DNA from 2 places in the Sodalis sp. RH16 genome. Region 2 is predicted to be linked to the other one. Evidence: predicted binding sites of a transcription regulator. Region 2 holds the regulator's gene; the other holds the start of a gene.
What was found. The regulator Fur, encoded in region 2, represses iron uptake genes when iron is present. The targets are predictions, from matches to a motif close to ATAATAATGAGAACNACTATCAA.

Region 1 (7,474 bases), 2.0 Mb from region 2:
ATCTGAACATTATTGGCCTGCATCCGGATTGGGCCGTCTATGAGGTGAGGTTGCTGGTTTTCATCATAAAGCGTCCATGCACCCATCGACACCTCTTCGCTGAACGCCAAACGGGGAGAATGATATAAATCCTCCGGCACTCGAGGCGTTCCCCCGCGCTTTAGATATGCCGGCGCGGCGCACAGCACCATGCTGCAGGGGGCCAGGCGCCGGGCAATCAAGGACGAGTCGGCCAACCGGCCGATACGAATCGCCACATCGATATTGTCGTCGTGCAAATCCAGGTAGCGATCGTCCAGCCGCATACTCACGTTAAGCTGCGGATGATCCTGCAAAAACCGCCCGATGACGTTGCCCATATGCAGGGTGCCGAAGGTCACCGGCGCGGCAATACGCAAGACGCCGTGCAGGCTTAAGCTGGCGTCACTGGCTTCGCGGTTGGCGTCGTCGAATTCGTCCAGAATACGTTTGCAGCGGTCGTAATATCTTTTGCCGGCATCGGTAAGGCTCAGCCGCCTGGTGCTGCGCTTGATCAAACAGACATTCAGCTCTGTTTCAAGGCCGGTCAGGTATTTTCCCGCCATCGAGGCGGACAGGCCAAAGCGCCGGCCGGCGGCCACCAGGCTGCCTTCATCGACGGCGGCGATAAAAACCTCAATGCTGGTCAGACGATCCATCAATGCCTCTATTCGATAGTTTAAAGAAAGACTGATGATAACAGACGCCGGATTATCGATTAAGAGGATTTAATATACCCTTGCAGCCTAACATCACTCATTGAGAGGTTGCGTTATGAAATATTTTTTGAATGGTTTGGAGCTGAATATACAAGATAGGGGTAACGGCTTGCCGGCCATTATCTTTTTGCATTATTGGGGCGGATCGTCGCGGACGTGGGCGGATGTTATCGCCGCCCTGCCCGAAACCTACCGTACCATCGCCCCCGATCTGCGGGGATGGGGTGAATCGTCCGCGCCGGCTGACAACGGTTTTGCACTTATTGATTTCGTTAACGATATCTTGGCCATGATCAAGGCGCTGGATGTGCGGCAATATGTGCTGGTGGGGCATTCCATGGGAGGTCGAGTCGCACAATTGCTGGCATCGCAGCGTCCTTGCGGACTCGTCGGGCTGGTACTGATTGCCCCAGCGCCTCCGACGCCAATGAAATTGGCCCCCGAAGCGCGTCTGGTCATGGAGAATGCCTATACCTCCCAGGAGACGGTGAATATGGCAATCGACCATATGCTGAGTGCAAAGCCCTTATCTCCCGACCATCGCCGGCAGATCATTAAAGACAGTTTGCGCGGCGCGCCGGAGGCGAAAATAGCCTGGCCGAAATATACCAGTCAGGAAGATATTTCCGGGGCTGTCGCCGGGATCGTATCCCCCGCGGTCATTATTGCTGGCGAGCTGGACCGGGTTGAAACCGTTGCGGTGTTGAAAACCGAATTGCTGCCGCTTATCCCCCATGCGCGGCTGCATGTGTTGCCGGGAACGGGGCATCTTTCACCCCTTGAATCCCCTGCCGAGATTGCCGCGATCATTCGTGGATTTGTCGAATGCTTATCCCTTTCGGGGCGATAGGAGCATCCATCTTTTATCTAATGCGTTGGCCTTTGCTATGGCTTGTTCCCTGCAGCCATTCGGCCACGTCGGCCCAGCGCCATAATGGCGATATGCCTTTTAACCGTTGAACGGGGGAGGGAGGGAACCCGCAAATATTTCCCTCGAGGTCGTTGAGAAGTGATTTGATATTTTCGCCATAATGCGTCTGTCAGCGCGAGGGCGGGGCGATGGCCTGCCCGATCAATTCCGCCAGCCAGTCCATAAACACCCGCGCGCGTCGGGGCAGATAATGGCGATGGGCGTACAGCAACGAGACGTCCATAGAAGGCGGCGGGTAATCCGCCAGGATGGCAACCAAACGCCCGGCGGCTACATGTTCGCTCAAGCCGATGGACGGCGCCTGAATGATCCCCAGGCCGGCCAGACAGGCGGCGTTATAGGCGTCGACATTATTTACCGTTACCATGGCCGGCAGCTCCAGGTCCACCGGCTTGCCTTGCCGCAGGTAGGTAAATCCCTCGGCCCGGGTGCCCAATACCGACACGTAATGAACCAGATAATGCCCGGCAAGCTCTTCCGGGGTGTGGGGGGTGCCGTGGGCGGCCAGATAGGCCGGACTGGCGCAATTTATCATCGGCAGTTGACCTAAGCGGCGCGCGACGTGGGTGGCATCGGTTAATTCACCCACGCGCAGTACGCAATCAAACCCCTCACGCACGATATCCACCCTGCGGTCGGTGCAGCTGATCTCGATTTGCACCTGCGGGTGCCGTTGCATGAATTCCCCCAAATGCGGCAGCACCAGGGAACGGGCGAAGCCGGCGGGCATATCGATACGCAGGCGCCCGGTCAGCACCAGGCCGTCCTGGCGAAACAACCCCTCCAGTTCGTCCATGTTCGACAACATATCCAGGCTGCGCTCATACAGTACCAACCCATCCTGTGTCGCCCTTACGCGCCGGGTGGTTCGATGCAGCAAGCGGGCGCCCACCAGGGCTTCCAGCAGCTGGATATGTTCGGACACCGTTGACTTCGGCAGTCCCAGGCTCTCGCCGGCCTGGGTAAAACTCGACAGTTCGGTTACCCGCACGAAACTGCGCAGCAGCTCCAGTTTGTTTACCATCGATTTAGCTCGCTATTGTTCTGTCATAGCGAACAGTATTTCCGGTTTTGGCGGATTTATCTATCGCTGTCCGGCTAATAAACTGTTATCCGAGCCATAATAATGTATTCACCCATTAGCGGGAGTAATAACCATGAGTCATAAAATTGCATTGATCACCGGCGCCAGCCGCGGGCTGGGCAAAAGCATCGCGCAACATCTGGCCCGCCAGGGCGTTGATATCATCGGCACCTATCATAGCAAGGCCGACGAGGCGCGGGCGCTGGCGGACGAGATCAAACAGGCTGGCGGTAAAGCGGCCATGGTGCAGCTGGATGTAGGTGAAAGCGCCGGCTTTGGGGAATTCGCCGCCAAAGTGGGGCAGGTTTTATCCGCTGAATTTTCCCGCAATCAATTCGATTTTCTGGTCAATAATGCCGGCGTCGGTTTGCATGCCGCTTTTGCACAAACCACTGAGGAGCAGTTTGAACTCATGTTCAAGGTTCATCTAAAAGGACCTTATTTCCTGACCCAGAAATTGCTGCCGCTGATTGCCGACGGTGGACGGATCGTGAATATCTCCTCCGGCCTGGCCCGTTTCTCATTCCCAGGTTCATCCGCCTATGCCGCCATGAAAGGGGGAGTGGAGGTGTTAACGCGCTATCTGGCCAAGGAGTTGGGGGATCGCGGCATCAGCGCCAATACTCTTGCCCCCGGCGCCATCGAAACCGACTTCAGCGGCGGCATGGTGCGGGATACGCCGGAAATAAACCGGCAGATTGCGTCAGCCACCGCCCTTGGTCGGGTAGGGCTGCCGGATGATATCGGCGCCGCGGTGGCCTCATTGCTGGCGGAAGGCAACGGCTGGATCAACGGCCAAAGAATCGAGGCTTCCGGCGGTATTTTCCTGTAAAACCGCTGCATTGTTCCGTTGAACCTGACCCGCATCTGTAAAACCGTTGCGTTATCCAGGGAACTTGACCGGAATCTGCAGCTGCGTACCGGTTAATTTCCTCGACAGGTCCTGCGCTGCCGCGCTTCCACCAGTGGGCAACCGGGGCAATATTCCAGACCGGCGAGCTTATAGCGCAGGCAGCACAGGCGGCGGATGATTTTCGGCGGTCCCGACGGCTGCGGTATTTCCCGCATCGGCTGATAGAGGCGGTTGGGGGCGCCATCCGGCAGGGTGCGCGCCGCCAGAAAATCGTCAGCGCGGGTAATGTCCGCCCCTTGCTCTTGCGCCATGGTGAAACCGTGCGCCAGACGGATGCCGGCATTATTCCAGAACAATCCCGGCTTGATGCCGGCTAGTCGGCTAAATGTCTGGCACACCGGCGCCAGATGGCGGTGGATCAAGGCATCGAACCGGGCCGGACCCGTCGGCGCGGCGCAGCCGTGATCCGCCAGGATAAACCGATCCGGCACCGCGTTTTCGGACTGGGTAAAGCGGATATCGTGCGGCAAAAACGGCAATTGCCAATCGTAAAGCATATTGATACGCGCCCAGGGCGCCAGCAAAAGAGCAAAGTACCACTGCGACCAGATGGAGATCACCGCCGCCGGGTCTTCCCCCTCATATTTTTTCAACAGCGGTTCAACCACTGCCTGCGCCGTTTCCGGCGCACATAAATCCAGTGCGCTATAAACTTTTGTCTGCGCGGGCGCCTCAAGTAAAAAGCTTTCCGTTATCTCGGCGGCGCACGCCCGGCCAGGCATTTTTTCGTCAGGATGCATGTGTTTCCTTTGTTGATTTAAACCAAGGGAAAGGCGTTCAGGCAGGCGAGTTGCTTGCAGTCACTCTCCGAATGCGCATAATAGGCGATTAAAATCGTAATGATAACTATTAATATTTAAATTTTATGCAAACTCATGATGAGTACCGCCGCCGGCTGCTTATGGGCATGATGACCCTGCCCTGGTGGTTTTCCGCCGCCATTGCCGCCGATGAAAAGCTCGATCCTAGGCGGATAATCGCCCTGGAATGGCGTCCCACTGAGTTATTGCTGGCCCTCGGCGTCACCCCGCAGGCGATTGCCGACGCCCCCAACTACCGCAACTGGGTGGTTGAACCCCCGCTGGCGCTATCGGTGAAGGATGTGGGATTGCGTACCGAGCCGAATATGGAAGCGTTGCAACGCCTGCGGCCCTCGCTGCTTTTACTGACCAAAGGCTATGGTCCGGCGGCGGAAAGCCTGGCGTCCATCGCGCCGGTGATGTCTTTTCCCGTTCAGGAAACGCCGGGACTGCCTTTCACCACCGCCCGGCAGGATGTGCTGGCGCTGGGGGAGTACTTGGGCCTGGCGGATCGGGCCCGGCAACATCTGCAGGTTGTTGAGGAACAACTGGCCCGAACGCGCCGGCGGCTGAATTCCGTTGTCAGCCGTCCGGTACTGCTGTTCACCTTTCTGGACAGCCAGCACGTTATGGTGCTGGGTAAAGGCAGCATGTTCCAGGAGATCATGGATCGGGTCGGTGTGACCAACGCCTGGCATGGAGAAGTCAACCGCTGGGGCAGCGCAACCGTGGGTTTTGAACAATTGGCCGGATTAAAGGATGTTCGCGGATTGTGCTTTCGCCGCGGCGATGAAGATCCCCTCGACGATGTCGTACTGTCGCCGCTCTGGCAGGTGATCCCCTTTGTGCGGGAGCGGCAATGGCAGACTGTCCCGGCGGTGTGGTTTTTCGGCGCCACCATCGCCGCCATGCGGTTTTGCCGCCTGCTTGAGCAGTCTCTGGTGAAAACGGCATGAGCGCCAGGACTTCGCCTTATTCTCCGCTGCTGATTTTGCTGCTGGCCTTGGCCGCATTGGCGCTCACCGGTCTGAACCTGACGCAGCAGCTGCCGGTGGATCTTTGGCGGCAGGCCGCCTGGCAACCTCATGTAGATAACATCGACGAGATGCTGTTTCATTACAGCTTGCTGCCGCGCACCGTGCTGTCGTTGCTGGTGGGGGCCGGCCTCGGCCTGGCGGGACTGTTGTTTCAGCAGATCCTGCGCAATCCCCTGGCTGAGCCCACAACTCTCGGGGTTACGGCGGGAGCGCAATTGGGACTGACCGTCGCCATGCTTTGGGCACTGCCCGGCGGCGAATCCACCCGGCAATTGGCCACTATCCTCGGCGCGCTGACGGTGGGCGGACTGGTGTTCGGTGTCTCGTGGGGGCGGCGCCTGTCGCCGGTCACCCTGATTCTGGCGGGCCTGGTCCTGGGGTTGTATTGCGGATCCGCCCGCAGCCTGCTGTCGCTGCTTAACTATGAACGTCTGCAAGGCATTTTCCTCTGGAGCAGCGGCATGCTCAATCAGCAGGACTGGAGCAAAGTGAGCTTTTTATGGCCGCGTCTGGTTATCGGACTGGTGCTGGTATTGCTGATGCTGCGGCCGCTGATGTTGATGGGGCTTGACGACGGTATCGCCCGTAATCTGGGCCTGGGATTAATTACCGCCCGTGTCGGCGGCCTGGGCATCGCCATTGTCCTGAGCGCATTTCTGGTCAACGCCGCCGGCAATATCGGCTTTATCGGTCTATTCGCGCCGCTGCTGGCCCGGATGCTGGGGGCGCGCCGCCTGTTGCAACGGCTGTGGCTATCCTGTTTGTTGGGGGCGTTGCTGCTGCTTTTCAGCGATCAGATGATGATCATGCTGGCGCGCCGGTGGCTTGACATACCCACCGGCGCCGCCACCGCGTTGCTGGGGGCGCCGCTGCTGTTATGGCTGCTGCCCAGGCTGCGCAACAGCGTTGCCGGTCCTGAGGACGGTACTCAGCATCCGGGCCGCGAACGGCGACTGACCTGGATCGGGGCGGTTTGGGGTGTGGGGTTGCTGTTGCTGCTTGCCGGCCTGGCGCTGGCGCTGGGGCGTGCCGACCATGGCTGGTATCTGTCGCTGGCGGAGATGTGGCGCTGGCGCTGGCCGCGGGTGCTGGCGGCGGGCGCGGCTGGGGCCATGCTGGCGGCGGCGGGCGCCCTGATCCAGAAAATGACCGGTAATCCCATGGCCAGCCCGGAAGTACTGGGCATCAGCTCCGGAGCGGCGCTGGGCATCGTGTTGATGCTGCTGCTGGTGCCGGGAGACGCTTTCGTCTGGCTATTGCCGGCGGGTAGCCTCGGCGCGGCGGCGACGCTGCTGCTGATTATGCTGCTGGCGCAGCGCGGCGGGTTTTCCGGCAGCCGCTTGCTGTTGGTGGGTATCGCCTTGAGCACGCTTTTTTCCACGCTGCTGACGCTCATGCTGATCAGCAACGATCCGCGTATGGCGTCGGTCCTGACCTGGTTATCCGGATCCACCTACAAAGTCAGCGGCGCCCAGGCGCTATGGACCGCTCTTATCGCGGTAATATTGCTGGCGGCCACCCCGCTGCTGCGCCGCTGGCTGGCATTGCTGCCTCTGGGGGGCGCTACCGCCCGATCCGCCGGGGTGGCGCTGAAACCGGCCAGGGCGGCCATTTTGCTGCTGGCGGCGGGACTGATCGCCGCCGCTACCCTCAATGTCGGCCCGCTGAGTTTTGTCGGACTCATGGCGCCGCACATGGCGCGGTTGCTGGGATTTCGCCGGCCGCTGCCGCAGTTAGTGGTGGCCGGGTTGCTTGGCGCCATGCTGATGATCGCGGCAGACTGGTGCGGCAGGATTATTCTCTTCCCCTACCAGATACCGGCCGGTTTGCTGGCAACCTTTTTCGGCGCCCCCTACTTCATTTATCTCTTGCGCAGGCCGGCGGGGTAGGGCGTGCCTGGCGCAGCACGCAGGATGGATCGGACAGAACGTTTTTCACTCGCCGTTAAAAAGTTAATCTGACGCAATGATCC
Region 2 (7,474 bases):
GATCGCAAACAGATAATATTTCCTGTAATTCGGAAGAGACCATTAAAATAGTCTTGCCGGTAGCAGCCAGGTTACGCATCACTTTATAAATTTCCGCTTTGGCGCCGACATCTATACCACGGGTGGGTTCATCAAAAATAATAACTTCCGGTTCACAGCATAGCCATTTTGATATCAATACTTTCTGCTGATTTCCGCCGGAAAGCTCAGTGATATTTTGATCCACCGAACTGCATTTCAAAGACAATAATTCTTTTTGCTGCTCAGCTAATTCGCGCTCGCGCTCTTGGTTGAATAAACCCATGGCGCCCTTGAAACCGCCATCTTTCAGGCTTTTACTGATGGCTATATTCTGGGCGATGGAAAAATTCTCAAAAAATCCGTTTTCGCGTCGGCTTTCCGTAATATACCCCATGCCTTTTTTCAAGGCGTCCAGGGGCGACGAGGGCGTGATTTCCACGTTATGCAGCTTAACCCGGCCGGTACTGGTGGGCTCCACCCCGAAAATACAGTTCATGAATTCCGTGCGGCCAGAGCCCACCAGGCCGGCAAACCCCATGATTTCGCCTCTTTTCACCGTAAAGGAGATATGTTTCACCCGGCGTTTGTCTTTGCTGGTGATATCGCAGACTTCAAAAATGGTGTCGGCATCCTCCACGCCGACGCTCTCCTTCATGGCGCGGAACCGGTTTTGCAGTTCCCGCCCCACCATCATCCGAACGATATCGTCATTGGTAACGTCGGTGACCCGTCCGGAGGCCACGCTGTTGCCGTCTTTCATGACCGTGAACCGGTTACAGATCCGCCGGATTTCGTTCAGCTTATGGGAGATATAGACGATGGCAGTGCCATCTTGCCGCAGCTGATTCATTATCAGGAAAAGATAATCCACCTCGTTATAGGTTAATGAAGAGGTGGGTTCATCCATAATAATAACCCGCGCATCCAGCATTAAGGTTTTAGCGATTTCCAGCATCTGCTTTTGGCTGATGGAAAGGTTACGCACCTTTTCATCCAGCCTGACTTTTAATCCTACCCGCAATAACATGATGGCCGCTTTGGTCCGCATCTCCTGCCAGTCTACCCGATTAAATCCCAGGGTCCTTTTAACCGGCAATCGGCCGATAAACAGATTTTCCAACACGGTAAGTTCATCAATAACGCTCAGCTCCTGATATATAATACCAATACCCAGCTTTGCGGCTATTTTATGATCCAGTCTATTGTATTCAATATTATCAATGGTGATTTTACCCGCCGTCGGTTCATAAATGCCGGAGAGAATTTTCATCAGGGTTGATTTGCCGGCGCCATTTTCTCCCAATAACGCATGTATTTCATGGGTGAAGATTTCAAAATCAACGGATTTTAATGCCTGCACGGGACCGAAACTTTTAGCGATCCCTTCCATTTTAATATATGGCGCGGTCATATCACTCTCCGGCGTATGCATGTTATGCAGATTTAATCGCTATTTGTCGGGATTATTTCGTCACTAATATTGAATCCACGGTGACAATTTTAGGCTGGGCATTCAATGCTATCAGCTTTCCGGATTTAACCGAGTCCACCAAAATAGCGAGGCCGTTGGCGCCGATTTCCGCCGGGTTTTGCGCTACGGTTGCGGTCATCATTCCCTCGGAAACCATCTTACGGGCTTCCGGCACCCCGTCGGTGCCCACCACCAGGATATGTCCGGTTTGTCCGGCATTGGCCACCGCCTGGGCTACCCCCATTGCCATGGTATCGTTAGCGCAGTAAAACGCCTTGAGCTTGGGATTACGCTGCAGGACATTGGTGGCGACATCCAGCGCCTTGATGCGATCCCAATCCGCCGGCTGGCTGGCGACCAGTTTGATATTGCTGTCGGCTTTGAACGCTTGGGTGGCGCCGACACGGCGCGATTCACCGGAAGCATTGCCGGCCTTGCCTTCAATAATGGCCACGTCGCCGCCGTCTTTACCCAGTTTGCCAATAATGTATTTGGCCGCGCTGGCGCCGACGGTAACGTTATCAGTGGTAATGAAGGCTTCCACGTTGCCTTTGGCTTTGGTGAGGCTGTCCATATCGATTTTTTCATCGAGATTCACCAGGTGAATGCCTTGCTGATAGGCCTTGGCCACCGGGATAACCAGGTTTACCGAAGATAAAGGCGCAAAGGCGATGCCTTTATAATTTTTATTGGTCAAATCCTCGAACAGCTGTAATTGCGATTGAAAATCCCCCTCGGAGGGTGATGCGAAAATATCGACGGTTACACCCAGCTCCTTTGCCTTTTGCTCAACGCCTTGTTTCATTTCCACCCAATAGGGATTGGACAGGGTTTTCAATACGACGGCGTAATCGGCTGCCGCCCGGGCCGCCACGGTGGACAACATCAACCCGCAGGCCGCACTGCCGACAAATTTAATGAATTTATTCATTTTTTATCTCCAAGAGAGAATTATTTATAATCACGCTTCAGGTACTGGGTAATGGCACTGGTTTTTTCCAAATTTTTATTAGCTAAATCAATATCCTGCCTGGCTACCGAAACAAAAAACGCATCCAGCAGGGTCAATTGCAGAATACGGGCCGAGGCATTCCTGCCCAGCAGCGGCGTTTCCGGGGCCGGTGAACAGATGTTGAAATCCGCCAGCCGCGCTATGGCTGAATTGCTGCTGTGGGTAATGCAAATAATTTTCGCCCCGTTGTCCTTGGCAATTTCCACCACCCGCTTGAGATCGGTGGTGCGGCCCGAATGGGACACCACCAGCGCCGCATCGCCGGGCTGTAACAGGGATGCCGACATCATCATCAGGTGGGCATCGCGGAATGCGGTGCAGCGCAGGCCGATTTTCAGGAATTTGTGCTGAACGTCGGTACAAATTGAATTCGAGCCGCCGACGCCATAGAGTTCACGCTGGCGGGCATTGAAAAAACAGCGGGCGGCCTGCTGGATCTCCTGCGCATCGACAATGGCCTGTCCTTCAACGATGGTGCGTACCGTGAGGTTAAACACCTTATTCACCAGATCCTCCGGACTGTCATCCGGCGACAGTTCGGCGGTAATATCATGATCCGCATGATCAAAATATTCGACAATCGCGCTGCGAAGCTGCCGAAAACCGCTGAAGCCCAGAATTTTCGACACCTTGACAATCATGGCTTCCGACATGCCGAGGCTTTGCGCCACCTCTTTAATGCCGGAAATATGGCTAAGATTGCCTGGCGTTAAAAACCACTCCACGATCCGGCTTTCATTTTCGGTCATCCCTTCTTGCTTGATGCGAAGATAGGGAGCGATGCCGATACCTCGGGGCATGGCGCCGTTCAGTTCCGATTCAGTCATTTTCAGCTCTCTGATTATCATTGCTGACGGCACTATATCAACATAGGATGCATAACAAATATGCAGCATACTTCACGTTTTAAAATAATTTATAAAGTTGGTGCTTTTTGTAAAAGTAATGCCGGACATTGCTCATGGCGCCGTGGAAACGACACCGAAGCCTTACGAATAAAATATTATTGTAATACAATAGGTAACATGTATTTTTAGCGAAGATTCTTTTTCGCTTGTGGATTTGAACAGCAGGAATGAGAATTGATGGGTGTGTGATTGTTTTAAATATTTATAATAAATTTTAATTCGTGAAGTTTCTTTTGCTGATGCGATTCCACGGCGCAGGCTCAACGGGCTGTGGCCGCCTGGCCGGCATGAAGGGGCTGAGGAGCGAATGGAGTGAAAGAATCAACGGCAGCGGGATAAGAAACGGGGCGGCATCAGTCCAGGTGCCATCGGCAATTTGCGGAATAACCAAAACCACCCGTTTCAGCAGTGGTTTTCAAGCTTTGAACGATGCCCGGTGTCGCTATGGTTACTCTTTAAGGCTGTGCACCGCTTCGTCAACATCATGATCGTGCAGGGTCTCATCCTCACGGCAATTGCCGACTTCACAATGGCCATAAAGATATAAACTGTGATTAGTGAGTTTGATATTGTGTTTTTTAGCGATATCCCGTTGGCGCGCTTCGATAAACTCGTCACGAAATTCAATGACCTTGCCGCAATCAAGGCAGATCAGGTGGTCGTGATGATGTTGCTGCGTCAGTTCAAAAACGGATTTACCGCCTTCGAAATTATGGCGGGTGACGATCCCGGCGTCATCAAACTGATTCAGTACGCGATAAACGGTGGCTAAACCAATCTCCTCACCCATATCGATCAGTTTTTTATAGAGATCCTCCGCACTGACGTGATGGCATTCCGGATCTTGCAGCACTTCCAGAATTTTAAGTCTGGGAAGTGTGACTTTCAGGCCGGCCTTCTTCAATGCAATATTATTGTCAGTCATGCGGGTTTAGTCCTGTTGCTTTGATAATTTGATTGTAGGCTAATGTAGCCTATAACAATGGTCGGCCTGAAAAATGTAACGCCGTCTCATTATAGGACTGCCTGTGTAAAATGAAAACCGCGGCCTTTTTACAATGATAGTCTGTTTAAGGTGAGGCAAGTTTTATCACATTTCATTAAAATCGGTCTAACCGCCAGGCTATTGTACTGCTTTGTGGATGAAAGTTAAAAACTTGTATCTATCGATTTGAAAGGAATTATATATCAACAGCTTCAACCGGCCGTCAACGCTATGGACGGCACGGGTTTAGCCGGGAAACCCGGCGGCGGCTCAGCCGAGCTTGAGTTCGGCGCTGATTTGTTTTACCCAGGCGTCCACGCGGTCATTGGTCAGCTCTGGCTGGCGATCTTCGTCTATGGCCAAACCGATAAAATGCTTATCGTCCGCCAGACCCTTCGATGCTTCAAAATGGTAGCCGGCGGTAGGCCAATGACCCACGATGGTGGCGCCATGGGGTTCGATGATATCGCGAATGGTGCCCATGGCATCACAAAAATATTCGGCGTAGTCTTCCTGATCGCCGCAGCCGAACAGCGCTACCTGTTTTCCCGTGAAATCAATGTCTTCCAATGTGGGGAAAAAGTCGTCCCAGTCACATTGCGCTTCGCCGTAATACCAGGTGGGAATGCCCAGCAGCAGGGTGGAGAATTGTTCCAGGTCCTCTTTGCTGCTTTTGGCAATGTCATGCACTTCGGCAACATCGGCGCCCAGCTGCTTTTGAATCATTTTGGCAATATTTTCGGTATTGCCGGTGTCACTGCCAAAAAAAATGCCTACGCTTGCCATGAATTTGAAAACCTCTTAAATATTAAGGATATGGTTTACCAGACGATCAACCGGCTTTTCGGGAAATAATCGTGCAATAATAGCAGACCCTCACAGCGGGAGAAACTCGTTCAACCGGAGTTTTATCGCAAAAGCCGGTCTTTTCCGGTCCCGGACGGCGAGCCCGGCCTTAATCTTCCTTGCCGGCGGCATCCTGATGCCGTTCCAATTCGGCCAGCAGGATTTGTTCAATCAGCTCGCTGCGGGAGAGAGCGTGCTGAAAAGCCAGCTCGTTTAATGCAGCCACCGCCTGCGCATTGATTTTTAACTCAACCCGGCGCAGACCCCGCACCTTGTCCCGGCGCAATTGATTGCGTTTATTGATTCGCAATTGTTCATCACGGGAAAGCGGGTTGGTTTTCGGGCGCCCCGGGCGTTTTTCATCGATAAACAAATCCAGGGTGGTGCGGTCCGTTTGTTCTTTTGCCATAAGTCGTGAAGGGATTGTGCATCCAAAAGCGGGCGGGTAAGTCCTTGCCGGTAAACATAGCAAGCCATATTACCCCACCCCGGTGATAAACGACAATGATTAACACTGCCGGATGGGTAAACCGGCCGGTCGCGGCTAGCTCCCCAGGGAATCCGCCAGAAACCGCACAACGGCGCGCAGCGTCGCTTCAGGCTTTTGGGCATGCACCCAATGGCCCGCGCCGGCCACCACGTGGGCCCGCGCCCGTGGAAACTGCCGCCGGATGGCTTCGCTGTACTCCTCCTTCACATAGGGGGAGAGGCCGCCGCGGATAAATAATACCGGCCCGTCCCAGGGCGGTATTTCCTTCCAGCCGATAAGCGCCGGATAGTTTTCCCATAATGCATCGATATTGAATCGCCACGCGCCCTGGGAAAAGGATTTCAATAAGAACTGAATAGTGTCCTTATCGTCGATATCCTGTTCCATCAGCAGCGCCGCCTCGCTACGCTGCGCCGCTCCCGCCTTCTCCACCCGTCTGAGGGCGGCGAATACCGGGTCGTGATGACGGGTGGGATAGGCCACCGGCGCGATATCAATCACCACCAGCGCGGCGATGCGATCCGGCATCAGCGCCGACAGCGCCATAGCCACCTTGCCCCCCATGGAGTGGCCGATAATGATGCATTTCCCCAATTGCAATTCGTCAAGCAAGGCCGCCACATCCCCGCTCATGGCGCCATAACCGGCCTCGTCGTCGTGGGGCGAAAGGCCGTGATTGCGCAGATCGATTTGCAGGGTGGCATGATTTTCCCCCAGCGCGCGCGCCAGTACGCCCAGATTGTCCAAACTGCCGAACAGGCCGTGCAGTAATACCACCGGCAAAGCGTTTCCCGGTTGCCGGGCCGGTTGCAAACGATAATGTAATTTCATCCCGATCCTCGTGTCGACAGCAAAGGCGACTAGCGTATCATGAGGTATTGACGCCTGCGCCGCAAAAAAGGGTATCAATCCCCGCATCGCCGTCGGGGAAATTCCGACTTTATGCCAAAGCCGGATACTAGCGCTGTTCGCGGGGCCGGTTTAGCTTGTATAATCCTGTTGATTGATTTAAGAGAAGAAAGCCCCCGGATAAAGATGAAAACAATCGAACTCGACGAAGACCTCTACCGTTTTATTGCCAGCCACACCCAGCATATCGGCGAAAGCGCCTCGGACATCCTGCGCCGGATGCTGAAATTTTCTCCCCAGGCCAATGAGCCCGTCCGTCCGGCATCCGCCGCGCCGGCAAAAACGGAAGCCTCGACCCCGGCCCGGGATCGCGTCAGGGCGATGCGTGAATTATTGCTCTCGGACGTCTATGCTGAACAAAACAAGGCGGTAGAGCGTTTCATACTGGTGCTGTCCACCCTTTATTCCTTGTCGCCCGCCGATTTCTCCGAAGCGGCGGACGTGCTGCGCGGCCGTACCCGGACCTATTTTGCCGGCGATGAGCACACATTATTGCAAAACGGCAGCCATACTAAACCTAAGCAGGTGCCGGGAACGCCCTACTGGGTTATTACCAATACCAACACCGATCGTAAACGGGGTATGGTAGAACACATTATGCTGGCTATGCAGTTCCCGGTGGAACTGACAGATAAAGTTTGCGGCACCATTTGATAAACGACAGCCAATGGAGAAGCACCGATGGCTAATAGCCCCCGTGCCGGACAACCCGCCCGGCAAAGTGATTTGATTAACGTGGCGCAGTTGACCTCGCAATATTATGTTTTGCGGCCCGAGCCAGGTAATGCCGCCCATGCGGTGAAATTCGGTACTTCAGGCCATCGCGGCAGCG

Region 1: the regulator Fur is predicted to act here: its motif matches at 4,499-4,521, upstream of fhuF (siderophore-iron reductase FhuF).

The regions. Positions count from the first base shown of each region.
Region 1 covers NZ_CP178737.1:1,342,930-1,350,403, reverse strand. Annotated here, with positions in the region: gene ACL2XJ_RS06160 (LysR family transcriptional regulator) at 1-677, opposite strand, end outside; gene ACL2XJ_RS06155 (alpha/beta fold hydrolase) at 793-1,587, shown strand; gene ACL2XJ_RS06150 (LysR family transcriptional regulator) at 1,778-2,692, opposite strand; gene ACL2XJ_RS06145 (SDR family NAD(P)-dependent oxidoreductase) at 2,826-3,584, shown strand; gene fhuF (siderophore-iron reductase FhuF) at 3,677-4,405, opposite strand; gene fhuD (Fe(3+)-hydroxamate ABC transporter substrate-binding protein FhuD) at 4,531-5,421, shown strand; gene fhuB (Fe(3+)-hydroxamate ABC transporter permease FhuB) at 5,418-7,391, shown strand.
Region 2 covers NZ_CP178737.1:3,293,564-3,301,037, forward strand. Annotated here, with positions in the region: gene alsA (D-allose ABC transporter ATP-binding protein AlsA) at 1-1,432, opposite strand, end outside; gene alsB (D-allose transporter substrate-binding protein) at 1,485-2,423, opposite strand; gene alsR (transcriptional repressor AlsR) at 2,444-3,331, opposite strand; gene fur (ferric iron uptake transcriptional regulator) at 3,861-4,337, opposite strand; gene fldA (flavodoxin FldA) at 4,668-5,183, opposite strand; gene ybfE (LexA regulated protein) at 5,353-5,652, opposite strand; gene ACL2XJ_RS15200 (alpha/beta fold hydrolase) at 5,788-6,564, opposite strand; gene seqA (replication initiation negative regulator SeqA) at 6,769-7,296, shown strand; gene pgm (phosphoglucomutase (alpha-D-glucose-1,6-bisphosphate-dependent)) at 7,324-7,474, shown strand, end outside.